3 regions of the Halobacillus sp. B23F22_5 genome follow, and region 1 is predicted to be linked to each of the others. Evidence: riboswitches for the same ligand, from Rfam matches in the RefSeq annotation. Region 1 holds a riboswitch; each other region holds the start of a gene.
What was found. A riboswitch is a leader RNA that binds a small molecule or an ion and turns the genes downstream of it on or off. The one in region 1 is predicted to bind thiamine pyrophosphate.
Positions count from the first base shown of each region.

Region 2: linked by a shared signal. The riboswitch ahead of ACGTN9_RS16405 (YkoF family thiamine/hydroxymethylpyrimidine-binding protein) and the one ahead of ACGTN9_RS10915 (thiamine phosphate synthase) in region 1 are both predicted to bind thiamine pyrophosphate.
Region 3: linked by a shared signal. The riboswitch ahead of tenA (thiaminase II) and the one ahead of ACGTN9_RS10915 (thiamine phosphate synthase) in region 1 are both predicted to bind thiamine pyrophosphate.

Region 1 is NZ_JBIEKI010000006.1:119,038-129,727, reverse strand. It holds gene ACGTN9_RS10940 (LacI family DNA-binding transcriptional regulator) at 1-249, opposite strand, end outside; gene ACGTN9_RS10935 (ThiF family adenylyltransferase) at 499-1,512, opposite strand; gene ACGTN9_RS10930 (thiazole synthase) at 1,512-2,282, opposite strand; gene thiS (sulfur carrier protein ThiS) at 2,279-2,482, opposite strand; gene thiO (glycine oxidase ThiO) at 2,466-3,599, opposite strand; gene ACGTN9_RS10915 (thiamine phosphate synthase) at 3,583-4,194, opposite strand; TPP riboswitch at 4,309-4,421, opposite strand; gene ACGTN9_RS10910 (3-hydroxyacyl-CoA dehydrogenase family protein) at 4,571-5,530, opposite strand; gene pyc (pyruvate carboxylase) at 5,552-8,995, opposite strand; gene ACGTN9_RS10900 (ferredoxin family protein) at 9,144-9,377, opposite strand; gene ACGTN9_RS10895 (amidohydrolase family protein) at 9,441-10,475, opposite strand; gene ACGTN9_RS10890 (VOC family protein) at 10,555-10,690, opposite strand, start outside.
Region 2 is NZ_JBIEKI010000015.1:45,692-56,381, forward strand. It holds gene ACGTN9_RS16375 (rhodanese-like domain-containing protein) at 1-320, shown strand, start outside; gene ACGTN9_RS16380 (rhodanese-like domain-containing protein) at 338-634, shown strand; gene ACGTN9_RS16385 (sulfurtransferase TusA family protein) at 687-1,238, shown strand; gene ACGTN9_RS16390 (MBL fold metallo-hydrolase) at 1,261-2,385, shown strand; gene ACGTN9_RS16395 (sulfurtransferase TusA family protein) at 2,443-2,670, shown strand; gene ACGTN9_RS16400 (sulfite exporter TauE/SafE family protein) at 2,763-3,542, shown strand; TPP riboswitch at 3,610-3,712, shown strand; gene ACGTN9_RS16405 (YkoF family thiamine/hydroxymethylpyrimidine-binding protein) at 3,802-4,407, shown strand; gene ACGTN9_RS16410 (ECF transporter S component) at 4,400-4,984, shown strand; gene ACGTN9_RS16415 (ABC transporter ATP-binding protein) at 4,971-6,671, shown strand; gene ACGTN9_RS16420 (energy-coupling factor transporter transmembrane component T family protein) at 6,646-7,425, shown strand; gene ACGTN9_RS16425 (GNAT family N-acetyltransferase) at 7,636-8,241, opposite strand; gene corA (magnesium/cobalt transporter CorA) at 8,382-9,326, shown strand; gene ACGTN9_RS16435 (hypothetical protein) at 9,906-10,397, shown strand; gene ACGTN9_RS16440 (hypothetical protein) at 10,571-10,690, shown strand, end outside.
Region 3 is NZ_JBIEKI010000001.1:256,937-267,626, reverse strand. It holds gene rpoN (RNA polymerase factor sigma-54) at 1-1,143, opposite strand, end outside; gene thiE (thiamine phosphate synthase) at 1,376-1,993, opposite strand; gene thiM (hydroxyethylthiazole kinase) at 1,990-2,766, opposite strand; gene thiD (bifunctional hydroxymethylpyrimidine kinase/phosphomethylpyrimidine kinase) at 2,750-3,598, opposite strand; gene tenA (thiaminase II) at 3,565-4,254, opposite strand; TPP riboswitch at 4,322-4,425, opposite strand; gene thiW (energy coupling factor transporter S component ThiW) at 4,443-4,943, opposite strand; TPP riboswitch at 5,025-5,139, opposite strand; gene ACGTN9_RS01300 (sulfite exporter TauE/SafE family protein) at 5,253-5,969, opposite strand; gene ACGTN9_RS01295 (DsbA family protein) at 6,187-6,879, shown strand; gene ACGTN9_RS01290 (disulfide oxidoreductase) at 6,872-7,294, shown strand; gene ACGTN9_RS01285 (DMT family transporter) at 7,453-7,878, shown strand; gene ACGTN9_RS01280 (Crp/Fnr family transcriptional regulator) at 7,896-8,591, shown strand; gene ACGTN9_RS01275 (DMT family transporter) at 8,604-9,149, shown strand; gene ACGTN9_RS01270 (DUF4387 domain-containing protein) at 9,241-9,564, opposite strand; gene ACGTN9_RS01265 (acyclic terpene utilization AtuA family protein) at 9,579-10,690, opposite strand, start outside.

The sequences.
Region 1 (10,690 bases):
GGCACGGCTCACCTCTGTCGAGAAATTATGCAATATGTTAGCGACAATCACCCCAATTGTCTTCGTAGATTTTTGTTTTAAACTTCTGGCTACAATATTTGGCTGATAGCCCAGCTCTTTGATAGCAAGTTCAATCCTCTGTTTTGTTTTCTCTCCCATATAGTCGAAACGTTTATTCAGATACTGAGAGACAGTACTTTTAGAAACATTTGCGTGTGAAGCCACATCAGCTATAGTGACTGATTTCATAACAATCTCTCCAAGCTTCTAATTCAATTTCCGTTAACTAAACCGGTTTACTAAATCGATTTAGTAATAGTATAGATGTTATGTAAGCGTTTTACAACCCTCTCGTTTAAATTCCATTTTTAACCTTTAAAAATAAGATGCAACATACAATATCGAATTTTGTTTTTTTGGAAAAAAAGTAAGTTAAGATATGCCTAAAAAAGTGCCTGGTCCCACTGTAGTAAAGCTGGGATCAGGCACTTTTCCTCCTTACGCTTCCACATATCGATGATACAACTTCTTCGCTTCCTGCACATCACCCACACCATGAATCAACGTTCTTCCATCCTTAAAAACGACGAATCTCTTTTCCTCCATTTGAAACCGGAGGAGTACCTCATTTACCTTGGCTTCCCCGGCAAGCGGTTTGATCCGCTGGGCTAATCGCTCCAAGTTGACGTTTTCTTTCCGGCCCGGTCTGACTTGAACCGTGTCCCTACCGCATAGGATGGCGGTGCGGATGCCTTTTTCCTTTTTTAAGTAAGAAAACTGAGCGGCATCAGAGCAAGAAACACATTGTGGGTCTTTGAGTTTTGCTACATCAATCGCACTGTACCCTCTTCCCCAGATATCAAAAGAAACCAAATGCGTTGACATCGGGTGACCGGTAAGGAACCTCAGGCATTCTCCCGTCTGATAGGCTGCAGTCACTTGGACAGCAGGCCCGATAATACCAGCTGTCTCACAGGTTTCTCCATCCTGAGGTAGCTGGTCGATCAGACATTGGAGGCACGGTGTTTCACCCGGCAGAATGGAAAGCGAGAGGCCATGGCTTTTGACACAACCGCCATAGATCCAGGGGATTTTATACTTGGCAGCAGCATCATTGATGATGAAACGAGTGTCAAAGTTATCGGTTCCATCGATCAGCATGTCGATATCTTTCAACAGTAACTCTGCATTTTCCGCATCAAATTCCTCTGCAATTCCTTCTACTTCTATACTGGAGTTTATCGCTTTCAGCCTGGCTTCCGCCGCTTTCGCTTTCGCCCTCAATCTCGCAGCATCTTCTTCTGTGTAAAGCTGTTGTCTTCCAAGGTTGCTCCACTCAATATAGTCGCGGTCGATGATGGTGATCTTACCTATCCCCGCCCTCGCCAGCATTTCGGCATTGGCACAGCCTAAGGCACCCGCTCCAACGATGAGTACATGTTTCTCACCTAACAAAGCTTGTCCTTCCTTTCCGATCGGGGCAAAACGTTCCTGGCGCGAGTACCGTTCCATCAGGTGACCAGCCCGCTTTCCGGACTGCTTTTTATTCCGTATGCTTTCTTCTCGATTCTTCCTGCCTCATACCCAAGTCTCCCTGCTTGAATAGCGAGCTTCATGGCCTCCGCCATCTTGACAGGATCATCAGCACCAGACACGGCAGTATTCAACAGGACACCATCAGCCCCAAGCTCCATCGCATGGGCGGCGTCTTTTGGAGATCCGATTCCCGCATCGACGATAACCGGGATTTCCGACTGTTCCATGATGAATTGCAGGTTCATCTCATTGATGATTCCCCGTCCGGAACCGATTGGAGAAGCCCCTGGCATAATGGCATGAATGCCTGCTTCCTCTAATCGCTTCGCTAACACGACATCGTCCGAGGTATACGTGAGTACAGTGAATCCTTCCTCTAACAGCTGTACGGAAGCTTTCATCGTTTCAAACGGATCTGGTAATAGTGTCTTGTCACAGCCAATGACTTCGACTTTGATCATGTCACATAAACCGGAGGCACGGGCAAGGCGTGCGATTCTGACTGCTTCTTCCGCTGTCTTGGCACCAGCCGTGTTCGGAAGCAGGCTGTATTTTTCAAGGTCTAACTCTTCCAGCAGGTTTGGTTCATCTTTATCAAAAATATCCATTCTTCTCACAGCAAACGTTAGAATTTCCGTTTCCGAAGCGGCCACCGCCTCTTTTTGTACCGCAAAACTCGGATATTTCCCTGTGCCCAGCATCAATCTTGAACGAAATGTATTTTCACCAATCGTTAACATGTTCATCCTCCTCCAACAAAATGTACGATTTCAATCCTGTCTCCGTCAGCAAGCGTCGTTTGTTCATAATTCCCTTTAGGTACAATTTCTTTATTGTGCTCCACCACGGAAATCTTTTTCTTGATGTCATAGGAATCAAGCAAATCCGATACCGTGGTGACGTTACCAGGTAAATCAATGCTTTTTCCATTAAGATGAATATTCATAATTGGATGCTCCTTTCCTATCCAGGCGTTCCGGTGAAAGCAACTCCCGGAAAGCCTGGTGTACGTCTTGCTTCGTGATCAGATCTTTCATCATCTGCCCCGTAGCAGGCGCTAGTAGAATGCCATTTCGATAATGCCCGGTAGCAAAGTAGAATCCCGTGAGTGTCGGGTGCTCCCCGATAATCGGCAAACCATCGACAGACCCCGGCCGTACTCCTGACCAGAATTCCTGCATCGGTTCTTCTTTCAGGTTTGGAAAAACAGCAAACACACGATTCATCAAATCTGCCAATCCTCCTGCCGTTGTATCAGAACTTAATTCATTAGGCCTGGACGTCGCTCCTACGATATAACGCCCATCCGGTTTAGGAACAATATAAAAATCCTTAAAGAACAAGGCTTCCTTAAAATAATGCCGGCTTGGTTTAATCGAAAAGCATTCCCCCTTCACAGGTACGATCGGGTCATCTATTCCTGCCGCTTTAAACCATCGCCCACTGTCCGCTCCAGAAGCAGCCACGACCTGGCTTGCTGTTACAGAAGCATTTTCTAATTGGACAGTGAAAATATCATCTGTTTTTGTCACCCCAACGACACTCGTGTTTTCCAGTAAGTCGCCGCCATATACAAAAGCCGCCCGCTTCAACGCTTCACACGTGGCTATTGGTTCGACATGGCCATCCCTGGTCATATATAATGCCCCGGAAACCTCTGGCGGTAGAGCAGGAACTTTATCCCTTACCTGTTCTGTTTCCAGCCATTCCAGGCTGGTAAAGGCATGCTTTTTCTCCAACAGCTCTTGTTTATGGACTTCATCCATCGCGACTTCCATCATTCCAAACGGAGAAAGCCCGATATCGATTGCTGTTAATTCATGAAGTTCTTTCCTTAAGCCCTGATATAAATCTCTGCTTTCTTCACAAAATTGATGATAGGCGCCTGATGCCTGGTGCTCCGTATGAACACCAAGCATCCCTGCGGCTGCTTTCGTAGCTTTGTTGCCACTCACCTGCTTGTCGATGACGACAGCGTGGACTCCGCTCTTGTTTAAATAGTAGGAAATTGAATGACCGATGATGCCACCGCCAATAATCACCACATCATAATATTCCTTCATGAATCGTTAGCTCCTTTACATACCGTTTTACAGCTTTAAGCGGTTGTGCATCCTCGAATATCCCTGACATGACAGCAACTCCCGCCGCTCCTGCTTCCAGTATTTCCTGTAGTCTAGCGGGAGTGATGCCACCAATCGCGATCACAGGAATATCAATCGAAGAAGTGATAGCTTCAAGCTCCTCGATGCCCCTTGGCTCCATTCCTTTTTTGCTGTTCGTAGCATAAACATGACCAAACATCACATAATCGGCACCTTCCTCCTCCGCCTGTCTTGCCGCTTGAAGCGAATGTACCGAAACCCCGACCTTCATAGAAGAAGAAGCCTGTTTCACCTTTTTTACCCCGGAGCCCTTTTCTTTGAGATGAAGATTCGGAACACCGGTCTTGCAGGCAACGTCTAGTCGACTATGAATACAAAGCTTGTCCCTATCAATCCCACTTGCGATTAACTTCTCCACCATTAACTGATAGTCAACCTCAGCCATGTGAGGTTCTCTTAAAATAATGGAATCTACCAATGGAGCAAATTCCTCAATGACCGCTGCCAACGGCCCCGCTTCCAGCCTTCCATTCGCCACTGCCACAAGTTTCATACCAGCACACCCTTTTTAGGCACAAAAAATACCACTTCCCCCGGAGGAAAAGTGGTATGTCCCATTTACTTTAGTTGACCATCATAAAAGAAACATAGATTTGCTCTTTCAAGACGCCCATCGTCGTCACTTTCCTCCGCTGGTGTTTCAAGCCAGATCAGGTTCAGAGGGTCCCAAAGTTATACTTTGATCTCAGCCTTTAAGGAAAGGCACCCCTAGTGAATATTTTTATGCAGTTTTTGGTAAACGCTTCATTTCTTACTTTACATTAATTTCATAGAATCGTCTAGTTAATTTTCTGATTTTTCCGAGTACATTAGTCATTTCTTTTTTGCCATTTTCCCTTTACAACTCCCAAATAGAGCTTCGAAATGCATCACGAAAACGAGTTTATATTATGCTGATCACTTTTTTGCTGTAATAATTTCAGGAGCTCCAGAAAACGGTCGTCCCGTGTATGAATGGCTTGTTCACCATGATCATCATATTCGTAAAAACCTTTATTCGTTCTAATCCCAAACCGTTCATTTTCCACCATTTCATTTAAAAAGGAAGGAACTTCTCTTGTGTTAGATAGATCTTCTAATATCTTTCCAACCATGGCTTGTGTTGTTTGCAGGCCGGCTAAATCCTGACTTTCCATCGGTCCGCAGAAAGCCCATTTAAAGCCCATGCTCCCTTTCATGGCTATATCAATATCTTCTGCCGTAGCCACTCCCTCTTCCATTAAGTGGAACGCTTCGCGAAGCATAGCTACTTGAACGCGGTTGACGATAAAACCAGATATTTCTTTTTTTAAAACTACTGGATTTTTTCCGATTTCTTTCATTAGATCATACGTTGTATCTACCACATGTTCCTGTGTTTTCTCTCCTTTAACAATCTCCACAATTGGAACCAGTTGTGGCGGGTTGAAAAAGTGAGTAATGACAAACCTTTCCGGATGCTTCGCTTTTTGAGTTAATTCCTCGAGTGGGAAAGTGGAAGTGTTAGAAGAAATAATCGTATCGTCTGAGACAATACGTTCAATAACTTCGTAAGTCTCGAGTTTCTTTTCAAGATCTTCCGGAATGGATTCAAAAATAAAGTCAGCACCTGGGATCGCTTCATGTAAATCTGTGGTATACGTAATACGGGCTAACGTCTGGTGCATTTCGTTTTCCGTCAGCATCTCTTTTTCAACCATAATTTTTAAGCTATTCGTCATAAGTGCTCTTGCATCTTTCAATGATGACTCGCGTCTGGCCCGGATTTTTACATTTTTTCCTGCCTGGGCAAATAATTGAGCGGCACCATGCCCCATAACACCCGCTCCAAGTACCGTGATATTTTTCATCATTTCACTCCCCTTCTTGTATTATTCGAATTCAATCATTAAATCGCCTACATGAATGGCTTCATTACTTTCCACATAGATATCCTTGATTTTTCCATCAAAAGGAGCCTGGACGGTGGTTTCCATCTTCATTGCTTCCGTGATCATTAAATGATCTCCTTTTTTCACCTGTTCCTCTTTTCCTGATAGAACCTTGATAACTGTTCCTGGCATCGTTGCACCGATGTGTTTATTATTCGATTTATCTGCTTTCGGACGCGCCTGGACAGTGGCTTTGACGTTTTCGTCCTTGACGACTACCTCACGTGGCTGACCGTTCAGCTCAAAGAATACGGTTCTTGTTCCGTCTACTTGCGGCTCACCAATAGAAATCAATTTGACGATCAGCGTCTTCCCTTGCTCAATATCCAGCTCGATTTCTTCTCCAAGTCTCATCCCATAGAAGAAAGTAGGGGTATCCAAAACGGACACATCGCCATATTGCTCGATGAATTTTTGATGATCCATGAACACTTTTGGATACAGCGCATAGCTGATCATATCAAAACTAGTGACTTGTCGATCAAGGGAATGGAACAGGGTTTCTTTCAGGTTATGGAAGTCAACAGGCTCCAGCAGTTCACCTGGACGTACATTAATCGGCTCGCGTCCTTTCAGGATGATGCGCTGCAGTTCGGCAGGAAATCCGCCATATGGCTGACCCAGGTACCCTTGGAAAAACTCTACTACACTATCCGGGAAGTCCAGTGATTCCCCTTTTTCATAAATATCGTCCTCATTCAATTCATTTTGGACCATATAAAGGGCCATGTCCCCGACAATTTTTGACGATGGAGTCACTTTGACAATATCTCCGAACATATCGTTGACGCGACGATACATGGTCTTCACTTCGTCCCAGCGTGAGCCAAGCCCGACTGCTTTCGCCTGCTGCTGAAGATTACTGTACTGCCCTCCAGGCATTTCATGTTCATATACCTCTGTGTGCGGAGCGTTCATGCCGCTTTCAAAGTCCTGATAATATTTTCTTGTATCCTCCCAGTAGCGCCCCAGTTTTTCGTAAGCGCTAATATCAACGTTCGGCTTTCTTTCATATCCTTCTAAAGCGTAGTATAGGCTGCTGGCACTCGGCTGAGAGGTTAATCCTGCCATCGATCCTGCAGCGACATCGACGACATCAACGCCTGCTTCAACGGCACGGGCATACGTAAACAGGCCGTTTCCGCTGGTATCATGGGTATGGAGATGAATCGGTATATCAATCGTTTCTTTCAAGGTTGAAATCAATTGATACGCTGCCTCCGGCTTCAACAAGCCAGCCATATCTTTAATCCCGAGGATGTGCGCTCCGGAATCCTGCAGTTCTTTCGCTACCTTTTGGTAATAGTCGAGGTCGTATTTTGGACGGGCGGAATCGAGGATATCCCCGGTGTAGCACATCGCTGCCTCAGCTACCTTGCCACTTTCCCTTACCGCATCAATGGTCAGCTTCATTCCATCGATCCAGTTGAGACTGTCGAAAATACGGAAAACATCAATGCCCGCATTGGCACTTTTATCTACAAATTCCCGTATTAAGTTGTCCGGGTAGTTTTTATATCCTACTGCATTGGAAGCCCTGAGAAGCATTTGGAACAGGACGTTTGGTGCCTTGTTTCGCAGCTTCAATAACCGCTCCCATGGATCCTCATTGAGGAACCGGTAGGATACATCAAACGTAGCGCCTCCCCACATTTCCAGGGAAAACAATTCCGGAAGCAGACAGGCTGTCGGCTCCGCGATATTTTCCATATCTTTCGTCCGGACCCGTGTCGCCAGCAAGGACTGGTGGGCATCGCGGAAGGTTGTATCTGTCATCAGTACTTCTTCCCGTTCCTTCAGCCATTCGGCCAGTCCCTCTGCTCCTCGTTCCTCTAATATCTGCTTTGTCCCGTTCGGTATCGACTCGTAATGTTTAATCTTAGGAATTCTAGGCTTGGAATACGCTGGTTTTTTCCGATTGCCATTCCCTTCAAATCCGTTGACGGTCCGGTCCGCAATATAGGACAGCATCTTCGTTCCACGGTCTTTTCTTTTCGGAAAAACAAACAATTCCGGTGAGCGGTCAATGAATGTTGTATTGTACGCTCCTGTAATGAACTGTGTATGCTGAATGACGTTTTCTAAAAATGGGATGTTTGTCTTAATCCCACGGATTCGGAACTCTTTTAAGTTACGAACCATTTTTTGAGCAGCCTGATCAAAACTCAATGCCCATGTCGACAGCTTCACCAGCAAAGAATCATAGTATGGGGATATAACCGCTCCCTGAAATCCGTTTCCGGCATCAAGCCGAACGCCGAACCCGCCCCCTGTCCGGTAAGCCATGATCTTTCCGGTGTCAGGCATAAAGTTGTTCAACGGATCTTCTGTGGTGACCCGGGATTGGATCGCGTATCCATGGGTATGAATCTCTTCCTGTACTGGGATAGCAATTCGATTGCCATGCAGGCTGTATCCCTCTGCTACAAAGATTTGTGTCTGGACAATATCTACTCCTGTGATCATCTCTGTGATCGTGTGCTCCACTTGGACACGCGGATTTACTTCAATAAAGTAAAATTCATCCCCCGTAACCAGGAATTCAACCGTCCCTGCATTGATGTATTTCACATTGTCCATCAATTTGACGGCTGCCTGGCAAATTCTCTCTCGTAATTCATCCGTCAGGCTTACACTTGGAGCCACCTCTACTACTTTCTGATGGCGCCGCTGGACCGAGCAGTCTCTTTCATATAAATGGACAATATTGCCATCAGCATCCCCGATGATTTGAACTTCAATATGTTTTGGTTCTTCTATCAATTTTTCTACATATACTTCATCACTGCCAAAAGCAGCGCGTGCTTCAGAGCGTGCTCTTTCGTACGATTCATCCAATGTATCGGAACTCCGGACCACGCGCATGCCGCGGCCGCCACCGCCCATGGCTGCCTTTATCATTAAAGGATAACCGTGTTCATCTCCAAAGTCGCGGATTTCCTGAAGGCCGCTAACGGGGCCATCACTTCCTGGTATCACAGGAATATCTGCCTGTACCGCTTGATCTCGTGCTTTTACTTTATCCCCAAACATATTCAAATGCTCGCTCGTCGGCCCGATAAAGATGATCCCTTCCTGTTCACAGCGGCGGGCAAAGTCAATGTTTTCGGATAAGAATCCGTAACCAGGATGAATCGCATCAACGCCGACACGCTTGGCGATTTCAATAATCCCTTCGATATCCAAATAAGCGTCGATCGGTTTCTTTCCTTCCCCTACTAAATAAGCTTCATCCGCTTTATACCTGTGGTAGGAACCCGTATCTTCCTGGGAATACACTGCTACGGTGCGTATATCTAATTCCGTACATGCCCGGAAAACACGAATAGCAATTTCCCCGCGATTTGCTACTAATACTTTATTGATTCTCTTGACGTCAGCCATTGTCCACTCTCCGTTTCCTTTGATGTCTGGTATATTATTTTTTGACCATTAAATAAAAAAGGGAATGTTGTGTTGTATGCAACATTCCCGAAAATATCTATAGAAATGACAGTTGGGGATCCATGGGAGCAACGTGCCCCCACGCTCCCTAACCGAAGAAGTTTTCGGCTTTTTCCAGTTGTTCTTCCTCTTCGGGTGGTAACTCATGTTCATCGAAGATTGCCTCGACTGGGCAAGCTGCTACACATGCACCACAGTCGATACATGTATTCGGATCAATGAAATATTGTTCCTCCCCTTGCTCGATACAATCAACCGGGCAGACGTCGACACACTCTGCTGCCTTTTCATGCTGGCAGGGACTCGTTATTACAAAAGCCAAGATGATCCTCTCCTTTTCTTTCTATGTTGATGACGGTTTCTAATCTGTCTCAATCATCCAGTTTTATTTCGTACTAAATTCCTCTTTAACTGATTTCGTATATTTTTCTTTATTCAAATTTAAAAATTCTAAAGCATTAAGCCCAAGTATCTTTCCTTTTTCCGCGTCGCTTAATGTAGACAATTGGTCGACCACTTTACCGGATGGTGCTTCACGTAATAAGAAAGGATAATCGGAGCCAGCTATGATCTGGTCAGCACCAAACTTATCGATCATAAACTGTAAATTATCTTCCTCGTATACGAGTGAATCATAATAGAGTAGTTTCGCATAATGACTTGGCGGCTTCTCCGTCTTTCTGATTTGCGGCCATACATGCCAGCCTTTATCCATCCTTGGTAATAAATACGGTAAAGAACCGCCACCATGGGCAAAACATAATTTTAAGTTTGGATACTTATCCAGCATCCCGCTCATAATGATACTTCCGGCTGCCAAAGCTGTTTCTGAAGGCATCCCTACCATATACATAAAGTTATGGCGTGGCATTCGTTCTCTTCCTAACGTTGCCCATGGGTGAATAAACAATGGCACTTCCTGGTCATTTGCCGCCTTGAAGAACCGCTCTAATGACTCATCATCCAGATTCTTGCCCTCCACGTTACTTCCTATTTCGATCCCTTTTAATCCTAGTTCGTTGACCGCCCGTTCCATTTCTTTTATAGCTAAATCAACATCCTGTAATGGGACGGTAGCTAACCCAATGAACCTGTCCGGGTGTTCACGTGTAACGGAGGCAATGAAATCATTCTGGAACTTTGCCATTTCCAATCCTTGTTCCGGGTCGGCCCAATAACTGAACGTAACCGGTATCGGGGATAAAACCTGGATGTCAATACCTTCTTTGTCCATATCGCTCAACCGCTTCTCTGCATCCCACGTCTGGTCCGTTATCTCCCGGAATTTATTACCTTTGATCATGATATTAGCACCACAATCACACGTTTTCTCTAAAACTGGCCAGCGATCATCGCCATATTTTTCTGCTAAATTCAAAAATTCCTCTGAAATGATATGTGTATGAAAATCAATGTTCAGGTTTGGTTTCACAAATGAACTCTCCCAGCCTTGATAGTTTTAGAATAAAGAGACTAGCAAGCTAGTCTCTCCATTTCCATTACTCGCCTATTTTCGTTCCATAAGTCAGATAAGATTGAGGTGGTGTGCTTCCCCACATTTCCAGACCTAACTGTCCAACATCGGAAGACCATTTGATCGGTTCCCAATCTGGAGAAAACATCAGGATGCCGCCT
Region 2 (10,690 bases), on a different contig from region 1:
TAGCAAAAAGAATGATGCCGGCAAAAGGCGTCGATCAGATTACAACTTCCCAATTGAAGGATGATATGAAACAGAAGAAGGATAAACAGTTCATTGATGTCCGTACACCTGGGGAATACAAATCCAATCACATTAAAGGATTCAACAACCTTCCGCTTCAGCAATTAGGAAATCAAGCGGATCAACTCAATAAGGAAAAGCCTGTCTATGTCATCTGTCAGAGTGGCGGCCGTTCATCAGCAGCCTCTCGCATGTTGAAAAAGAAAGGCTTTGAAAAAGTGATCAATGTCCAAGGCGGCATGAACGCCTGGAGAGGTTAAAAGGAGGATATTCACAGATGAAAAGTTTAACTGCAGAACAAGTAAAACAAAAAATAGAACTAGGCGAAAAATTGAATATCGTTGACGTTCGTGAAGTTGGCGAAGTGAGCCAGGGTAAAATCCCTGGAGCGGTGAATATTCCGCTTCACTTGCTTGAGTTCCGTAAAGATGAATTAGATAAAAACACAGAATATATCATGGTTTGCCGTTCCGGCGGCCGCAGCGGTCAAGCGACACAGTTCCTTGATCAGTATGGATATGATGTTACCAACATGGAGGGCGGAATGATGTCCTGGAGTGGGGACGTCGAATAAACCGTCACGTGATCTTTAATAAACTTTCACCTAAAATAGGAGGTATTTTCCAATGAAAGTAAATGAAGTACTAGATGCTAAGGGCTTAGCTTGCCCTATGCCGATCGTAAAAACGAAAAAAGCAATGACTGATCTCGAACCTGGCCACGTGCTTGAAATACAGGCAACGGACCGCGGTTCAATCGCTGACCTGGAAGCATGGTCTGAAAACATGGGTCACCAATACCTCGGTCATAAAGAAGATGGCGATGTCTTGTACCATTATGTACGCAAAAGTACAGACTCAGAAAATAAGCCAGAGAAAAAACATGACCAGGTCGTTTCCAATGAAGATTTGGAAAGCAAACTGAGTGACGATATTACTGTACTTGATGTCCGTGAACCAGCGGAATATGAATTCGGCCACATTCCTGGCGCCGTATCTGTACCGCTTGGAGAAATCGATGAAAAAGCGGATGAAATCGAAAAAGATAAAGATGTCTATGTCATCTGCCGTACAGGAAGCAGAAGTGACATGGCAGCTCAGAAACTTGCAGAAAAAGGCTACAACGTATATAACGTAACGCCAGGCATGAAAGACTGGAACGGAAACGTAGAAAAATAAATCATTAATTGGAGGGGTATCAATGCCAAAAGCAATGAATGCACAAGAAATTGCACGCAAAGTTATTGATAAAGAAGAATTGTTCATTCTGGATGTTCGTAACCAAAAAGAATTCGCAGACTGGAAAATCGAAGGTGACAGTGTAGAAGTCATTAATGTACCTTACTTTGATCTACTAGATGGCGTAGAAAGCATCATGGATAAACTTCCAAACGAAAACGTACTGGTCGTTTGTGCAAAAGAAGGATCTTCCATGATGGTTGCCGACCTGCTTGAAGAAGCTGGCGTGAAAGGAGTTTCTTACTTGAAAGGCGGTATGAAAGCCTGGAGTGAGTACCTGGAGCCGGTTAAAGTAGGCGACATTTCTGATGGCGGTGAACTATACCAGTTCGTACGTCTGGGTAAAGGCTGCCTATCTTATATGGTTGTCTCTGATGGCGAAGCAATGGTCATCGACTCCAACCGTATGATCCAGCCTTACCTTGATTTTGCAAAAGAAAAGAATGCGAAAATCGTTCAGGTGGCAGACACTCACCTGCACGCAGACCACATTTCCGGCGGTCGTGCGCTTCGTGAAGAAACTGGTGCACAATACTGGTTGCCACCGAAAGACGCAACAGAAGTTCAATTCGATTACAACAAGCTTGAAGACGGCAATGAAATTACTGTCGGTACGACTAAGGTTGCTGCTCAGGCAGTATATTCACCAGGACACACCATCGGATCTACTTCTTTCATCGTCGACAACAAATACTTGTTGACTGGTGACATTCTATTCGTAGAATCTATCGGTCGTCCTGACCTTGCCGGTCTTGCAGAAGATTGGGTTGGCGACTTGCGTGAGACACTTTACAGCCGTTACAAAGAACTTTCAGATGACTTGGAAGTGCTGCCAGCTCACTTCGCTAACATGAGTGAAGTACAGGATGATGGAAAAGTATCAGCACCTCTTGGTGAACTTTACAAAGTGAACACTGGCTTGAATGTGGAAGACGAAGGTGAATTCCGTAAGATGGTTACAGAAAACCTTCCACCACAACCAAACGCATACCAGGAAATTCGCCAAGTGAACATGGGTAAACTAACGCCTGAAGAAGAAGAAAAGCGTGAAATGGAAATCGGACCAAACCGCTGCGCGGTATCCTAATGGGCTGCCCCATTTTAGTGGGGCTCCCGGTTAATTTTAAAAAAGGAGTGTATCAAAATGGAAGCAAATAAAGTACTAGATGCAAAAGGTCTGGCATGCCCAATGCCAATCGTAAAGACGAAAAAAGCGATGGATGAATTGAACAGCGGAGATATTCTTGAAATCCACGCTACAGACAAAGGTGCAAAAGCAGACTTAGCAGCCTGGACAGATTCCAGCGGACACGAACTTGTCGACCAGCAAGAAGAAGACGAAGTTCTTAAGTTCTGGATCAAGAAAGGCTAAAAGATAAAAAGGGGGGACAGACATTCCGGTAAACGGATGGCTGTCCCCTTCCAATTGGTAAGGCTTTCAAAGAGATAAAGGGAGGAAGAAAAATGGATTTATGGTTTTACGTCACGATTTTTATCATCGGTTTTGCAGGTTCATATGTATCAGGAATGGTAGGAATCGGCGGATCAATTATTAAATACCCAATGCTCTTATATATACCGCCTATGTTAGGTTTCGCTGCATTCACTGCCCATGAAGTTTCAGGAATCAGTGCAGTGCAAGTGTTTTTTGCCACTATTGCCGGTGCCTGGGCTTACCGTAAAGGTGGCTACTTGAACAAAGACTTGATTATTTATATGGGTGTAAGTATTCTGGTTGGTAGTTTCATCGGAAGTTATGGCTCCCGTTTCATGACGGAAGAAGGCATTCAAATCGTATATGGTATTTTAGCCTTGACTGCCGCGGTCATGATGTTCATTCCTAGAAAGAACAACGATGACATTCCACCTGATCAGGTGACATTCAGTAAAATGGTTGCAGCTGTTTCTGCTTTCATCGTTGGTGTAGCGGCAGGTATTGTCGGTGCTGCTGGTGCATTCCTGCTGGTTCCAATTATGTTGACGGTGCTTAAAATACCAACCCGTGTTACCATCGCAACTTCCCTGGCAATAACCTTCATTTCTTCGATCGGTTCCACTGTCGGTAAAGTGATGACCGGTCAGGTCGTTCTTGTACCAGCGATTATCATGATTATTGCCAGTCTGATCGCATCTCCACTTGGAGCAAAAGCAGGTCAGAAAGTGAATACCAAGTTATTACAAGGTATCCTTGCTGCTTTAATTGTCGGAACAGCCATTAAAATCTGGTGGGACGTATTACTGTAAAATAGATGTTTACAAAGTTTTGGAAATCTATTAAGCTACTAATAGATGAAAAAACTGCATAGCACGATTGAAGCACTAGGGGTGCGATTGAGCTGAGAGGAGTCACAAGACTCTGACCCTTAGAACCCGAACTGGATAATACCAGCGTGGGGAAGTGCAGAGATAAGGTGACACGAATCATTTTTATCAACAATAACCTTTGAACTGCATTCCCCGTGGATGCAGTTTTTTTGTTGTATAAAAAAGGAGGGGAATGTTCGTGTCCAATAAAGTATGTAAAGGAACAAGCAGAATTGCCGGGTGCCGCTTTTCGGTACACCCGATGACGGATGATTTCGTGAATGTCATTTTATCGGCTCTTGAGGAAGTCGATACCTCAAAGGTCTGGTTAGAGACGGATGATGTCAGCACGTGTGTGAGAGGGAAGATTCCGCATGTGTTCGATGTTACCGAAGCTATTTTTTCCCATGCTGCAAAGACTGGCCACCATGTAGCTTTTTCAGGAACTTTTTCTATCGGCTGCCCGGGTGATACGGATGGCGATGTCTATATGGCAGAAGACGATCGTAAATTAAACACCCCAACAGCGATAAACCAATATGCCGCTTGTGATTTTGCGCTGTATCCGCTTGGGTCTGACCGTTACATGGATCAGATTATGGAACAAATCGAAGCTGCCAAACAAAGAGGACTAACTGTCGAGGGTATCCACTATGCTACCAAGCTGAAAGGAGAAGCGGCTGACATTTTTACTACACTTGAAAACGCCTTCACGTCAACCCAGGAACATAACGATCATGTTGTGATGACGGCGTCCATTTCTGCGAACAGTCCATCCCATCAAAAGGGGGAAGACGATGAATAAGTGGAAAATGAGAGAAATAGTTGTCATGTCTGTACTTTCCGTTGTATTCGCAGTCGTTTATTTAGCGTTTCTTCCTGTCGGAAAGTTGCTGGTCGGATTTTTCGGTCCGATCGGTTACGATTTGATTTTTGGTATTTGGTTCATCATCTCCATTATCGCTGCCTATATTATCCGAAAGCCGGGCGCCGCATTTTTATCTGAAACGATTGCCGCCATTATTGAAGTAATGCTGGGGAATGCTGTCGGACCGATGCTGATCATTTCAGGGATGATCCAGGGACTAGGGGCTGAAGCGGTATTTGCCGCAACCAGATACCGGATGTACCACGTATGGGTGTTAATGGCCGCAGGGATGGGGTCAGCTGTGTTCAGTTTTGTCTGGGGCTACTTCCTGTCTGGCTATGCAGCACTTGCAACCACCTACGTTGCCGCCATGTTCATTGCCCGTTTGGTCAGTGGTGCAGTCATCGCCGGCCTGCTTGGAAAAGCAATCAGCGATGCGCTTGCGAAAACTGGCGTGCTGTACAACTTTGAGCTTGGCAAAGAGCATAGGAGAAATAAACATGGCGCCGCATGATAAACCTTTAGTGGAAGTGAATCAGCTCACATTACATTATGAAGAGACCAAATCTCCGACATTGAGCGGGATTGATTTTTGCTTATCTCACGGGGAAACTGCGCTGCTCCTTGGGCCAAGTGGGTGTGGGAAAAGCACGTTGACGTATTGCCTGAATGGTTTATACCCAGGGGAACTGGATGGAACTATGAAGGGCGAACGCTATTATCAAGGAGTGCCTTATGAAAAATTCGAAGCAGGTGAACTGAGCCAGCGGGTTGGAGTGGTTTTTCAGGATCCGGAAAGCCAGTTTTGTATGCTGACCGTCGAAGATGAAATAGCTTTCGGTTTGGAAAATTTGAAAACTGCTCCTGAGATAATCAGGGAAAAGGTGGATTGGGCTCTTGAAATGGTCGGTTTAGCAGAGGTGAAGAAAGCGGAAATCTCCACTTTATCCGGAGGGATGAAACAAAAATTAGCCCTGGCCTGTGTATTAGCCATGGAGCCTGAACTGTTGATTTTGGATGAACCGACTTCCTTGCTCGACCCACATGCCAGGCGTTCGTTTATTGAAACAGTAGTTACGTTGCAAAAAGAAAATGATTTCGCGTTATTAATTATCGAACATAATTTAGATGAATGGCTACCTTATGGCGATCGCTGTCTATTGATGAATCGTCACGGAAGAATATTTTATGATGGATCGATCGCTCAAGGTTTTTATCAACATTATGAAACCATCAGAAGCGAGGGGATTTGGATGCCTGAGCTTTTCCGGACAGCTCAGGAGTTGAGTGATCAAGGCTTGATCGAACTCTACGGGGAATATCCTGTCCATCTGGAATCCCTGACGGCAAAAATAAAACCAGAGACACTGGAAAACAAGCCTGCCGAGTTATCACCGGAGACTAAGCATATTGAGTCCTCACCAGAGATCCATCTATCTCTCCAAAACATCGGTTCTAAGCATATTCTTGAAGATATAACGATCGAAATAAAAGAGGGAGAATGGGCAGCTATTGTGGGTGCCAATGGTGCCGGGAAGACCACTCTTAGTCTGTTAATGGCAGGGCTTGTGCATCCCTCTTCAGGGAATATCCAGCTGAACGATAAAGCGATGGATAAATTCCGAGATCATTTGCTATGGCAGGAAATCGGATACGTCTTTCAAAACCCTGAACATCAATTTGTTGCTGATACAGTTTTTGAGGAGATTGCGTATGGCCTGCGTCTACAGGAAGTCCCGGAAGAAGTTGTGACTGAAAAGACAACACAGATGCTGGAAAGGTACCGTTTGCTTCCGCATGCCGACCGTCATCCCTATACCTTGAGTCAGGGGCAAAAGCGACGGTTGAGCATTGCCACTATGATGGTCGAGCACCAAAGCCTGTTGATTTTAGATGAACCAACTTTCGGTCAGGATGAGCAGGCAGCTAAAGAAGTCATCGATCTGCTGGAAGTGCGTAATCAAGCCGGCACCACCCTGGTGATGGTCACCCATGACATGGAGCTCGTCGATCAGCATGCCGATCATGTCATCGTATTGGAGAAGGGACAGGTGGCATTTGAAGGCAGCCCTGCTCAGTTATGGCAAAAAAATAATCGTTGGCTGGCGCAGCATCATTTGCAAAAACCTTTTCACGTGAGGCTTGAAGAAGCAGCAAGAAAGAGGGAGGGTCATTATGAATTTACAGGAACTCAATCCTAGCATGAAGGCGATAACGATTGTATTGGCAGTTTTCCTGCTGGCTTTTGTGTTCGACCCGATCACCCCGCTGCTGTTTTCTATTGGGGTAGTAATCCTCACATTTTTATTCGGGCGCGTGTCCTTGAAAAGCTGGTCTCTTTATTTTGTGCCATTCCTGATCATTGCTTTCGGTTTTTTCTGGACGACACTTATGTTCGCGGATGCCGGCAGCCAGGCAGGGACTATCTTTGACCTCGGATTTTTAACTTTTTCTCACTCAGACTTTCAATTAGCCATCTCGCTGGCATTGAGAGTACTTGGTTTTGCTTTGTTATCCTTATTGTTCATTCTGACGACAAATAAAACCGAATTTTTGCTCAGCCTGATGCAGCAATTGAAACTGTCTCCAAAAATTGCATATGGGGTGCTGGCTGGTTATCGATTTTTGCCGATGATGATGAACGAATGGAAAGCGATCCGGATGGCTCACCGCATCCGTGGCGTTCGCAGGGGCAAAGGTATAAGCGGATGGGTACAGGAGATGAAGCGCTATGTCATCCCGTTGTTAGCAAGCGCTATCCGGAAAGCCGAGCGGACAGCAATTGCCATGGAATCCAAGGGATTCACAGGGAGTAAAGAACGCACCTTTTACAGGAAAATGAAAGTAACTCCTAAAGATTGGGCATTCCTGGGAATCATGCTGTCTCTATATGGAGTAAGTGTCTATTGTTCTGTCCGGTGGGGATATTTCCAATGGTATGATGGGCAATTATAGATTTGTCACGGAATAATGGACTAGGAGAATTGCCAATATTTTTGAATGAAAGCTGAATTTTCAGGGTGGGGAAAGCCGCCAAACTGGAAATTCAGCTTTTTGACTGTGAGGAAGTAGTCCGGTTTACTAAATGTTTATCCCTAAGATCATGGAAGCTAGATTAAGGGTCTGTCCTCTATTAAAAAGGAAAAATCCCGCATCAGCGGGATTTCACAACTTAGAAACCGTTTGTTTTTCAATTGTACCGTGGATCGCTTCCCATTCCTCGCGCAGGACTCCCATACGGATGGCATCGTAATGTTTTCCTTCATAAATACGGCATTTCCGTATTCGGCCTTCTAATTTCAAGCCAAGTTTTTCTCCTACACGCATCATGCGCTCGTTCTTTGACCAGGTTGTTAAGCCGACACGAGCAAGGGGCATAACAGAAAACAAATGATCGATCCACAGAGTCAATGCTTCGGTGCCATACCCGCCATTCCAATATTCCGGACGGTAAATGCCTATCCCTACTTCAAGCCAGAGCGAGGCTTTGTGTTCCCAATAATAACTGACCGTTCCGACAATCTCCCCATCCACTTCAATGATCAGCCTTGAGTCTGGTTCATCGGGAGAGAGCCGCTCTTTTCTTGCCCGTTCGTAGCTTCGGTAGCTGTCCAGGGTATGGGGTTCGAGGGGATAATATGGGGCGTCCCACTTTTTCCATTCAGGGTCTTTATCTTTATAAATGAGTTTCCATAATTGCTCATGATCTTGTTCCTTGATGCTTCTTAACTTGACGCGCTTTCCAATTAGCAAGCTTTCTTTAGCGGTCATCCAGCCACCCCCAGGTTAATCCTTCATCTTCATCCTATCACACTTGACTATGCATTGAACCATCCAGAATTCATGTTTTGGATAGTAGCAGTTGGGTAATATTATTAGAAGTTAAAGGAAGAAGCAGGAAGGGTTTTTATATGTTGAAATTAACCGCTTATACAAAACAAGGTGAACTGATTGAGGACAATTCTCTCGAACCATTGAAATCAAACGATATTAGATGGTATTGGGTGGATTTCGATCAGCCAAGTGAAGACGAAACGGATCTCCTTGACAGTTATTTTGACTTTCACCCGCTGGCAATCGAAGACTGTATTCATGACCTGCAGCGGCCGAAGATGGATTACTATGATGATCATACCTTGATCGTCATCCATGCCATTGATGCCAAAGAACTTAAAAAACAGGAAATCGATATCTTTTTTGGTGAAGACTTTATTATTACGTATCATAAGCAGGAATTGCCGGTATTGGATCATATCATCCGGATGGTCAAGAAAAAACAGCCGACCTGGGATGAATACTATGTATTACATTACATCTTTGATGCCGTCGTCGATAATTATTTTCCGATTGTTTATGAAATTGAAGATCATATCAACGAAATCGAAGATAATACGAAAAATCTTTCCATCGATAAGCTGCTGGAGCAAATGTTCGACCGGCGCAGTGAACTGCTGACCATGCGGCAGACTGTCCATCCGATGCGTGAATTGTTGTATCGTATCCTCAACTCTCAGCATCTCGATGGCGTGAAACAGGGGAAAGAGTATTTCGCAGATGTGCATGATCACTTGATCAAATTAGCAGATGTGATTGCTTCCAATCGTGACTTGACGCAGGACATCCGGGACAGCTACTTATCGTTAACCTCCCACCAGCAAAACAAAACAATGCAGGTGCTGACGGTCATTTCCGTGATTTTCATGCCGCTGACTTTCATTGTAGGTGTGTATGGAATGAACTTCGAGTATATGCCGGAGCTGGATGAACGATATGCTTATCCAATCATTTGGGTAATCATGGTTGTGTTGTCTGTAGCGATGATTATCTGGTTTAAACGCAAAGGCTGGTTCAGTTAAACCGGCTCCCTGAACTTGAATGAACAAGGTGCCCGTTTCCTTACAGAAGGAAGCGGGCACCTTTTTTGCGGGTTGCATCTAGCTCCAGCGCCTACCCCCTCGAGGTCTTAAGCCAATCCTCTCTGTGACAGAGAACGTCACGGCGAGGCTTGGCTTAAGCTTGTCGGGGGTGAGCAAGGCGCTTGCGCTTTTGTTGGTCCGATAAAAAGTTCAGTCCAAAGGCTGAAGTATAATCACTCCGCTGGCTGTTATGGAAAAGTTGAAAACTACCTATAATTAGACTTAGAAAAGCAAACGGAGGAGATAAACATGAACTTCTTAAAAAAATGGATCGAGAAAACGAAACCTAACCCGTATCGTGATGTCTGGCTCGAAATGCAAAGACGGCACATTTGATTGGTAAAAAAATTAAAAAAAGGATGTGAGATTATGTATTTCAATGAATATGAACTTTCTAAACAAGTTGAAACTCGCCGTCCCCGATAGCGTCCAGCCCGCTTGATAAAAATTCAAGTGGGCTTTTCCATGTGTGCATGTCCGATACTCTCCTTGCATAAGATGCAGTGGGGGGAATTACAGATGCATTCTTCAATGATATTGTTGATCGTAACCTTATCACTCGTAACTTTTATGGTTATTTTTAAATTAAGAAAACTTGAAAAAGAAAGTCGCCATCATGCTGTCAGTACTGCTGTCATCATCGTGGTCACCTTATATGTGAGCAGTCTGTTATCTTTATTCTTATCATCTATCGTTGTTGTACTCGTGACAGGGGTAGTAATTGCCGGCTTACTAAGCCTTGCCTTCGGTTTCAAAGATACTCTCCAGTGGCCTGCAATTATTCATGGGTTGATGGCTGCTCTGATGGGCTGGATGGTCATAATGATGTTAGGGACAGAAGAAAAAGTTCAATATTTGGAGATTTTATCACTAATTTCTTTCATGTTAATGACTGGCTGGCTGTTCCTATCCCTGGCAAAAGAAAGCGAGTCGTATAACAAATTATTTTTGTTCTGTTTTGTGGTCCTTGTCTTTCATGAATTTTTAAGAAATATCGTCTGGCCGGTATAAGAGTAAACAACAAAGATAGCCCCCTCCGAACCGGAGGTGCTATGTTTGTTGTTTAAACCCTCCCAATGTACATCGTTAGATATGGTTAATCCCTGGGGAAATCGGTTGTTTAGACACCAATTGGATAGGGAATATTTCTAATATTATGAACATATTAGGGAGGTATCCTAAAAGTGAGCGATCCTATCGAAATTTCCAGGATAACGATCATACAAGAGGAACGACCGAACCGCCGTGCTTATATTGCAGATTTTGAAGAGCCAATTCATTATGGTGTGCACGGTGGAGTCAAG
Region 3 (10,690 bases), on a different contig from region 1:
TTTTAATAGCGCTTTTACTCTAGCGGAAGATGTATCGTTACCCGATTCACTACTGAGTTTGGAAGTGAAAAAGATACTTAATTCAAAGCACCCTTGAGGGGTCTGAATCACTTTATTCGCTTTGGCCCTACTTACGGTGGACTCATGGACTCCGATTGCTTCAGCCACTTCTTTCAGGGTCAGGGGCCGGATAGCCGTAAATCCTTCTTCGAAAAATCCTGCTTGCTTTTCTACAAGCACTTCGGCAATTTTCATCATTGTTGCCTGCCGTTGTTCCACACTATTAATCAACCATAAAGCCTTTTGGTAATTATCCTTTACATATTTTGCCGTCTGGTCATTTTTATTAATCAAGGTGCGGTAATTCGTATTTACGTGGATCGAAGGTAAATAACTGTCATGGAGAACAATCTTATACTCCCCTTGATGCTTCTTTACGGTTATATCGGGACGCATATATTCTGCAGGTGACTTCGCAATACCTGCAAAAGGCTTAGGTTTTAACTGTTGAATCACTTCTACTGCTTGATGTACTTCAGACAGAGGTGCATTCAATTGTTCAGCCAGCATGCGCCATTTTTTTTCCGCCAGCAACTCCAGGTGATTCGCAGCGATTTGTTCAGCCAATATGTTATCTTCCTGCAACTGTCGTAGTTGAAAAGTTAGATAATCTGATAGATTTCCAGTTCCAACTCCTATAGGGTCAAGGTATTGCAGTGTTTCAATAACCCCTGCCACTTGACCTCTTGGCAGCCCAAATTCATCAGCAATCTCGGACACTGGAATGGGAAGGTAGCCATTGTCATCTAAATTCCATATCAGGTATTGCATCAGCAGTCTTTCTACGTCAGGCAAATCTAATAGGCTTGCCTGCTCCCATAAATCCTCTCTTATATCTTTTTCCCTGGTAGCAAAATCAAGTGGACTGGCACCTGAGTGATAGGACCTTTGCTGATAGACAGGTTCGTGGTCGACCTCTGGTGTTTTTTCCTTTAATTCAATCAGCGGATTTTCCAGTGCTTGTTCCTGGATATACGCTGTCAGTTCCATCGAAGAGAATTGCAGCAATGATATCGCCTGTCGTAATTCAGTTGTCATAGCCAGGTTCGTCGTTTGCCGTTGAGACAGACTTAACTCCATCATGTTTCTCCTCCCTGCTTAAAACCATATGAACGCGCTTACATTTCACAATAGACTGATTTCTTTTAGAATATATTTTATTTTACTATGCATCATGATCAATTAGAAGTTGTTCGAGATTAACTTATACTTATTATCATATTGGCGTATCCATCATGAAATTTCAAGCTCGTATCAAAAAAACTTCCCCAGGAGAACCATTTTCTGGTTCTCCTGGGGAAGACGGTTAAGACGGTTAAAGCTGTTTTACTGATTGTGGGATGTCTTCTGCCTGGGTGATAGCGCTAATGACCGCCACGCCATCGGCACCCGCTGAAATGATAGAAGGCGCATTTTTGCGATTAATACCTCCTATTCCAACTATAGGTATAGAGGGAAAGTTCTCCCTTAGCTCCTTGATCCACGCAGTACCGACGGGGCTTTTGGCATCGGCTTTGGTAGTAGTAGGAAACAGCGGACCGGCTCCAAAGTAATCAACATGTTCTATTGGACTTTTCTCCACTTCCCTCCAGTTTGATACCGATAATCCTATCACTCTGTCAGGAAAAACTTCTCGCAAATCGCCAGGCGATATGTCATCCTGGCCCACATGAACACCATCCGCATCCAGTGATTCAACCAGATCGGTATCATCGTTAACGATATACAGCACTTCATGTTCCTTACAAATCCTTCTCAGCTTCAGTCCTAATTCCAGTTTTTCTTTTCCTTGTAAGGATCCTTCCCCTTTCTCTCGATATTGAAAAGCGGTGATCCCACCCTCAATGGCTTCCAGTAAAATTTCTACCGGATCACGGGTGCAATTAGTACTTCCCATAACTAGATATTTTCGCAGTCTACATGCCAAATTCATCCTTGGAGTCCCCTTTGCAGCTGGGAGAAATCAAACGATAGAGCATCGATGAACCTGGGTACAAACGTTCCTGAACCAGTCACTCCCGGATCTGCAGCAGCATATTCTGCTGCCAAACCGTAAAACTCTACGGCCGCCAATGCCTGCATTTCAGCAATACCTTCTGTAGTTAGACATGCGGTCAATATGGAACCAAGCAGACAACCGGCACCTGTGACTTTTGCAAGCAGAGGATGACCAGTTTCATTTTTCACCAGGCGACTTCCATTACTAATGACATCTGTTGCTCCTGTAACAACCGCCAGGGTGTTGTATTGACGGGCTACTTGCTCGGCAACTTCTTCGGCATCCCCTTCTCCGCGCGATTCGACACCTTTCATTTCCCAGGAAATATCGACAAGGTTTGCAAGTTCAGCTGCATTTCCTTTGATTGCTGTAAGTTTGACTGTTTGTAATATTTCCTCGACGGCACGCCTGCGAAATCGCGTAGCTGCGACCCCGACCGGATCGAGCACAACCGGGATACCCTTTTCATTAGCTGCTTTACCAGCATGAACCATTGCTGGAACCTCTGCAGCGGTCAGTGTTCCGATATTGATCAACACACCATCGGCATTAAAAGCCATCGATGCTGCTTCTTCCTCAGCCTTAGCCATGACGGGGGCACCGCCAAAAGCCAACAGCCCATTCGCTGTAAAATTCATGACGACTTGATTGGTCAAATGATGGATCAGCGGGGTGTGATTACGCACTTCTTCAATGACATTCATCATTTATTCCCTCCTCACGTATCGCCCAGTGATTCGTTGGTCCGTTACCCTTTCCGATAGAAAAGCCATGACGAATCGCAGCAGTGATATAGTGCTTCGCACGTCTCACTGCTTCGTCTAATGGGAACCCCTGACTTAAATATGCAGTAATGGCTGCTGAATAGGTACAGCCAGTACCATGCGTGTTTTTAGTGGTAATACGATCGGAGGTGAACCGATACATCTTTTTTCCATCATACAAGACATCCAGCGCCTCCCCTATTCGATGACCGCCTTTAATAAGTGCCGCTCCTGCACCGAAGCCATGCACGATGTGTTCAGCGGAAGCTTCCATATCGGCTGACGATTCGATGTTTTCTTCCGTAATCATTTCCGCTTCAGGTATATTTGGTGTCACCAGGGTTGTCAAAGGAAGCAAATGCTCCCGTAAATAAAAACGAGCTTCGCTTTCCATCAATACATCGCCGCTTGTCGCTACCATCACAGGATCCATGACATAAGGAGTCTGGAAGCGGGGTATCGCTTCTGCGACCACTTTCATCATATGGATATCTGCAATCATGCCTGTTTTGAGCGCATGGATCGGCATATCTGCTCGTATCGCTTCAAGCTGTTGTTTTATTATCGACGGTGGCAAATGATGGACTCCTTGCACACCAGTTGTATTTTGAGCGGTGACAGAAGTGATGACAGACATGCCATAGCTCTTCAGTTCTTGAAAAGTTTTCAAATCAGCCTGTATGCCCGCTCCTCCACTTGAATCGCTGCCCGCTATGGTCAGTGCACATGGGATTGGTCTGCTCATCGCTGTGTCACCACTTTCTGTACCGGCCATTCTTCACACGTATAGGCCATTTCCCAAAAAGCCAACTCAAGTTGACAACTCTTCCGGAATGCTTCTTTCATACGGGTGCGTTGTTTTTCAGATACTTCTTCTGCCAGTTCATCCAGGCGGTTACGCAGCTTTCCTGTCAGCCCTCTCATCTCAGCATCCGCGTAGAATTTGATCCATGGATAAAACGGATGGCTACCGTTCGGCTCGTATTGACCCGTCAACACCTGACCGATTTCTAAATATGTCCACGGACAAGGAAGCAACGCACATAGGATTTCGCCTAAGTTTCCGGTATGGGCATGGTACATCATGTGCTTGATATAGTGGTCCGCCGTTGGTGGCAGCGGGTATCCTTGCATGTCTTCATATTTCACCCCAGCCTGCTCACAAAAGTTATGATGGGGATGGGTTTCACTGTTCAATACAAAGCCTATCTGGTCATTGAAGAGTGAGATATCATCTCTATTGCCTGATTTGGAGACGGCTATGCCATAGATATGCATGAACGCATTCAAGTACTCAAAGTCTGCTTTGATATAGTGCTCCAGGGCCTCTTTTGGCACGTCTCCTTTTCCTATACCGACCACAAATGGATGGCTGAATATCTTTCGAAAAATATCATCGTTTTCTTTTCTTAAGTCGTTTGAAAAAGTCATGGTAAGCCTCCTTTAATAGTTAGGAAGCTACTAGGGGAATAAAAGTAGAAAGATAGAGGGTGGTGAAGTTGGTCCTCTACTACTTCCCTGCGCTGGCATTATCCAGATCAGGTTCCAAGGGACAAAGGAAATCATTCCTTATCTCAGCTGTACGCGCCCCTAGTAGTTTTCCGTTAAAAAGTTAAACACTATGAAACTCTTCTTGTATTAGGCAATAATTGTTCTTGTTTGATTTTGACGACGACCAGCCAGCCGATTACAGCACCAGTAATACTGCTGACCAGAAATGATGGAATAAAAAACAAAGCTCCAACCGCACTTCCCATCAGCACATTGGCAAAAGGGACGGCAAACAAAGCGCCAATTACTCCAGTCCCCACAACCTCGCCAACGGCAGCCCAGGCTTTTCTGCCCAGCTTCTTGTATAGATAGCCAGCTAAAAATGCGCCGACCATGCCGCCCGGAAAGGCCAGCAAAGTGCCGATTCCAAGCAGATTACGCAAAACGCCGATCATAAACGCAATGACCACCGCCGGCAGTGGTCCGAGCGTTACAGCCGCCATCACATTGACTGCATGCTGGACTGGGTAAGCTTTAGCTATCCCTGCCGGAAACCAGAGCAGCTGTGCTCCCATGGTGCCAATTGCTACAAATACAGCCATTGTCGTAAGCAGACGCGTACGATTCATTTCTCCCCTCCTTTCTCCAAGAGCGCACTAAAAAAGCCAGATCCTCATGGGACCTGGCTTGGTAGGTTAAAAGAAAATAGACGTATCTTCCGACTACTTCCCTCCGCTGGTATTAACCAGATCAGGTCCATAAGAGTCGGAAAGCTTCACGCGCTTTCCTCTCAGCCCACCATTCAGGGCACCCCTAGTAGTTGTTTCATATATTTAATTTGATGTTTCCATTTCATCATAACAAAGTATAGGAAGCTCTTCCACTTCTCTATGATAAATTTTTGAAAATAAAGCCTGCACACGTATGCTTTGATAGATTTAAAAACTCTCAAGCAGCAAATAGAGCCCGGTGAATAACAAAATCATGTACATGAATAGCTGAAATAAACGCTGGTTGATCCATTGAAACAATAATTGGCCCAAAACAAGTCCAGCCAGTACCACAGGCAAGGCTAATCCGCCAGCCTTCCATACTTCGATGTTCGTGCCCGCAAAAACCACTTGAATCAGCAGGCTCACGAAATAAATGAATAAGTAGAAAGCGAGCGTAGTTGCTCTCAACTTTTCCTTCTTCGTATCCGTACCGGAAAAATACAGCAGGAGTGGTGGTCCAGGCATTCCGATACTGGTGGTCATCGCTCCCGATATACCTCCTGCGATAAAGTCTCTACGCAAAGACTGATGAGTCCGGAATTGGAAGATCAAAAGAATTGTAAGCACCAGGATAACGATACTGATACCGAGCTTTAACTTGGTCATGTCTGCCAAAAGAAAGATGAGGATGCCAATCGGAAGTCCGGCACTACTGCCGATGATGAACCTTTTTAAAATTCCTGTATCGACATCATGACGGATTTTCATAATCAAGACACTGGAAATGACCAGTGAAAGAGCCAGATTGATCTGAATCGCTTCCCTGGGAGCGAACAATAATAATAAAAACGGTGTAGCCATGATCGAAAAGCCGAAACCTGTACTGGTTTGTAAAATGGAAGCTAATAAAATGATGACAATAAATAAAAAAATAGAATCCAAATAAACACCTCTGTTTAATACCGATAACAATCCATGGTCGTCCTATTAAGTAGTGAAATCTCTAAGCTTTTCAGGAAAGCTGAGAAAGTATATAATTTAATAAGATTGTCAAAAAATATCAAGAAAATCTTTTCTATTTGATCTTCCTTTTATGATAACATGTTGATATTATCAAGCGTTGCGATTGCTAACTTAAAATACATATAGGAGTGTAACCATGGCTGAAAATAATAAAGGCTCGATGAAATTCGTTGTCATTTTAACTGTAGTTGTCATTGGACTTGTAGCTGCTTTTGTCGTATTAGATAGTAAAAACAATAGCGGAAGTGAAAGCAATACGGCTTCTTCTGGAGATTCTATCTCTACAGAGGGCCAACCGACCATTGGTGAATCCGATGCACCGGTGGAAATCGTCGAATTCGGCGACTATCTTTGCCCAGCATGTAAAGTATGGAGCGACCAGGTCTTTCCATTATTGAAACAAGATTATATTGATTCAGGCGATGCTAATTTGACTTATGTCAACGTCCTCTTTCACGGGGAAGATTCTGAATTGGCTTCTTCCGCAGCAGAAGCCGTTTATAAACAGACTCCGGAAAAATTTTGGGACTTCAGCAAGCAATTATATGCGGCCCAGCCAGAAGAACACCAGGAAGGCTGGCTGACAGAAGAAAAGATTGTGGAAACAGCTGAAGAAAGTGTCCCATCGATTGATATCGAACAAATGAAACAGGATATGAAATCGGAAGAAATTCAGCAGGAAGTCCAAAAAGATGATACGCTCGTCAAAGAACATGGAGTTCAAGTTACACCTACAGTAATGATTAATGGTGAAATGGTGGAAGACCCATTCAACTATGAAGAGATTTCCAATAAAATTGAAAAAGCGATTGAAGATAGCAATGAGTAAACGGAAAAGTAGCAGACAGCATGTTGCACTTTACATTGCATGGCTGGCTGCTGTCATCGCTACATTAGGGAGTCTCTATTTTAGTGAAATAAGGGAATTCATTCCTTGTGAATTATGCTGGGTACAGCGGATATTCATGTACCCGCTCAGCATCATCCTGGGAATTGCGACTTTCCTGAATGACCGCAGTATCGTCATATATGCGCTGCCGCTCTCTATCATAGGCGGGCTCGTTTCCATTTTTCATTATATGGAACAAAAAGTTCCGGGTTTTGCGAGCATTAAACCATGTGTCGGTGGCGTGCCATGCAGTGCGGAATATATCAACTGGCTGGGTTTTATCACGATTCCTTTTCTGGCATTGACCGCATTTACGCTGATAACGATTTTTTTGTTCGCCGCACGAAAGAAATAAGCTGACCAATAAGCTTAGAGCTGGATTCACACGCTCTGAGCTTATTTTTATGATGAAAAGGGGAAAGCTTTCTTGTATGAGTGACATTGGTTAGGACATATGTCCTTTCAAAAATTTTCATCTTCCTTTTAAATAAATGCAGAATAGGAGGATGAAAGATGAAAGGTGCTTTATTTTCACTGCTTGGAGGACTGTGCATCACGATGCAAGGTATCTTTAACGCAAGAATGAGTGATGCGATTGGCGGGTGGCACACAACGGTAATGGTTCATATCGTAGCCTTCACCATCGCCATCATTATTTATATGAAAGTAAGAGATGGTAAAGGAAAAAGCTTTAAAAAAGTTCCATTTCTTTATTTAATTGGAGGATCATTCGGTGTCATTGTCGTTTTCTCAGAATTGACAGCGATTCATAGAATCGGCCCCGCAGCAGCCATCGCTATCCTACTTGTGTCACAGATAGCAATGGCATTTATCATAGAGTCACGCGGATGGTTCGGGGAGAAGAAAATACCTGTCACGTTGCGGCAAGGCCTTGGACTTATGATGATGCTCGCCGGAGTTGTCCTTTTCCAATTGTAAAAGAAGGTGTTTATACGGTGAAAGAAATAGAAGCATTTGATTTAAACTACTACCTTGAGCGTTATGAACTGGATGGGGTCTTTTCAGAGGATTTCAGGCCCCATATAAAAGCCTGCCAGTTTAAAAAAGGAACTGTTCTATTTTCAGCTGGCGAAGAGCTTGATGAACTCTACATTCTGGTAGAAGGAAAAATAAAAATTTTTACACTTACGCCTGAAGGAAAGTCATTAATTAACCGGTTTAAGCGTCCCCTGGAGCTTATCGGTGATGTGGAATATGTTAAAAGGAATGCGGTCTTTAATTCCGTTGAAGCGGTAACGGATGGCGTGATGCTTGCAGCGTCATTTGCCGATTTGGAGAAGCTGGAAAAAGATCACCCGCCATTTATGCGTTTTTTACTGGAAACGTTAGCCCGGAAGTTTTATACCGAATCCCATACGACGAGTCTAAACATGCTTTATCCAGTAGAAGTTCGTCTGGCCAGCTATTTACTATCGATTTCCTCGGTCAGTGAAGGCACAGCTTTTCATCAGGAAATGCATACATCGAATTTATCAGAGCTCGCAGAGTGGCTGGGGACCAGTTACCGCCATTTAAACCGTGTATTGAAGAAGATGAATTCAGACGGCATCATTGAACGCGCCAATGGCACGATTACAATAAAAGACCTTGAAAAATTAAGCATTCTTGCGAAAGGAAATATCTATGAATAAGGAGGAACGCCGATGACTGGAGCGTTATTAGCGATTATCGCAGGCATTTTAATCAGCCTTCAAAATGTATTCAATGCCAGAGTAAGTGAAAAAACAGGCCCGTGGGCAACGACCTCTCTCGTCCTCGGTCTCGGTCTTGTCTGCTCATTGCCGGTATTTTATTCCATCGAGAAAAGAAGCATTTTAGAATTTGGAAATGTCAATCCACTGTTTTTGTTTGGCGGGGTGTTTGGAGTAGGAATCGTTTTCTTCTTAATGAGAGGCGTAACGCTGATTGGACCGGCATATGCAATCTCGATTGCCCTCATTTCCCAAATTGTCATAGCTTTTATTATTAATACGGGTGGCTGGTTTGGCTTTGAGGCCGCTCCACTTTCCTGGCAGAAGCTGCTTGGAATAGCATTATTAATTGGTGGCGTGCTTGTATATAAATTGGAAAAGCAGACGGATGAGAACAAGCAGGTTGTTAAAAAACACAAGCCGGATCGGGTGATTTCTTTTTCAGGAGATCAACCCAGCTGTAAATCAGACCAGAACTTTCAACAGGAAAGGTATTAGAGCCGTTTACCGTCCTTATAACCAATAAGAAAAGAGGCTGCCCCTTAAGGTTTTTCATAGACTTATGGGCAGCCTCTTTCTTCTATTAATTCTATTGCACTGGAACCTCTATTCCCAACAACGGCGGGTACTGCTGAGAGCCAAAGATATCTCCTTCACCTGGGTCACCACTTGGTGCGAACCGACGAATGGTAAATTTAATAGCGTTGGCCGGATCATACTCGACAAAATCGGTTATTCGATCCTCTTCAATGTTGTATAAAGCAGCCAGTTTTTCCCGGTTGATTGATTTACTATTTTTCACCATCTCATACGTATCTTTTTCCTTGAAAATGATATCAAATGTAATTTTATCAGTACCGGCGTTTTTACTTCGAATCGTTTTCGCCAGATCATTCAATGTACTTGTTTTCATATCCGTTCCTCCTTTTATGCCTTTACTGGTTCACCAATCATCTTTGTTCTTACATCAAATAATTCTAGTGGGTCATCGACCGGAACGGTATGATTCATCGTCCAGGAGTAAGATGCTGTTGCTGGCAGGACATCATCGACAACGAATGCCGCTGTACCAGCCGTACCTTTTACTTCTGGAAGGCGTGCGTAAAAAATCTGACGAGTGCCGAACAAAGTCAGTGCCTCTGCTTCCTCGGCGGTTTCTGCAATCCCTTCAACTATTATGCATAATTCATGGGATTTGATTTCTTTTACCGGTTCAAGGTCGCCCATGACACCATTCTTACCAAACACGCGGAAGCTGATTTTATAATCCTCGTCTTTAAATTCCTCAGCCACTTGCTGTTCTGCCATCTCTACGACCTTATCGATATTTTGAATAGTATAAGGGTCGCGCACACCAGCGATTCCAATGTATTTCTCCCCATTTTTCCCGGAGCCTTCTAATTTCACTTTCACTTTTCCTTCCACAGGTACGAACTCCATCCCTGTGATTCGTGTCGTCTTCTCATCATATTGCTCATATTTACAATTGGTCATATCCAGCATACCGCCGGCAACATACTCATAATAAGGATTGGCGCGCTCATACATGGCATGACCTGCCACTGATGCAATCGTACAGCGCTGGTTCGGATGCATGGCCGTTACCTTTACATCTTCATGAGTAATCGTCCCGACGACGCTTTCTTTGGCACCATAAGGTTCTGCACAGAAGGAAGCGCATTCAAGAACTTTCCCAAGATAGTACGATTGGGCTTCAGGGAAACCTTCACGAATTGCCGGTGCAGCAAAAATTGCACAGTCACTGGAACGCCCGCCAATAACTACGTCTGCTCCCATATCTAATGCTTTGATATATGGATGGACGCCTGCAACGCCAACAATACGGTTAGTTTTATCGACTTCCTCTTTCGTTAGCGGAGGACGTTCATCCAGTCCTTCAATGATGATATCCTGATCGATTTTGTTTTTGACATCTTCCTTATCGACTTCCGAATAAAAATAACCGATTTTGAATGGAGGAAGATTATGTTCTTCTGCAATCTCTTTAATTAGTTCCACATACATATCAACCCGGCTGT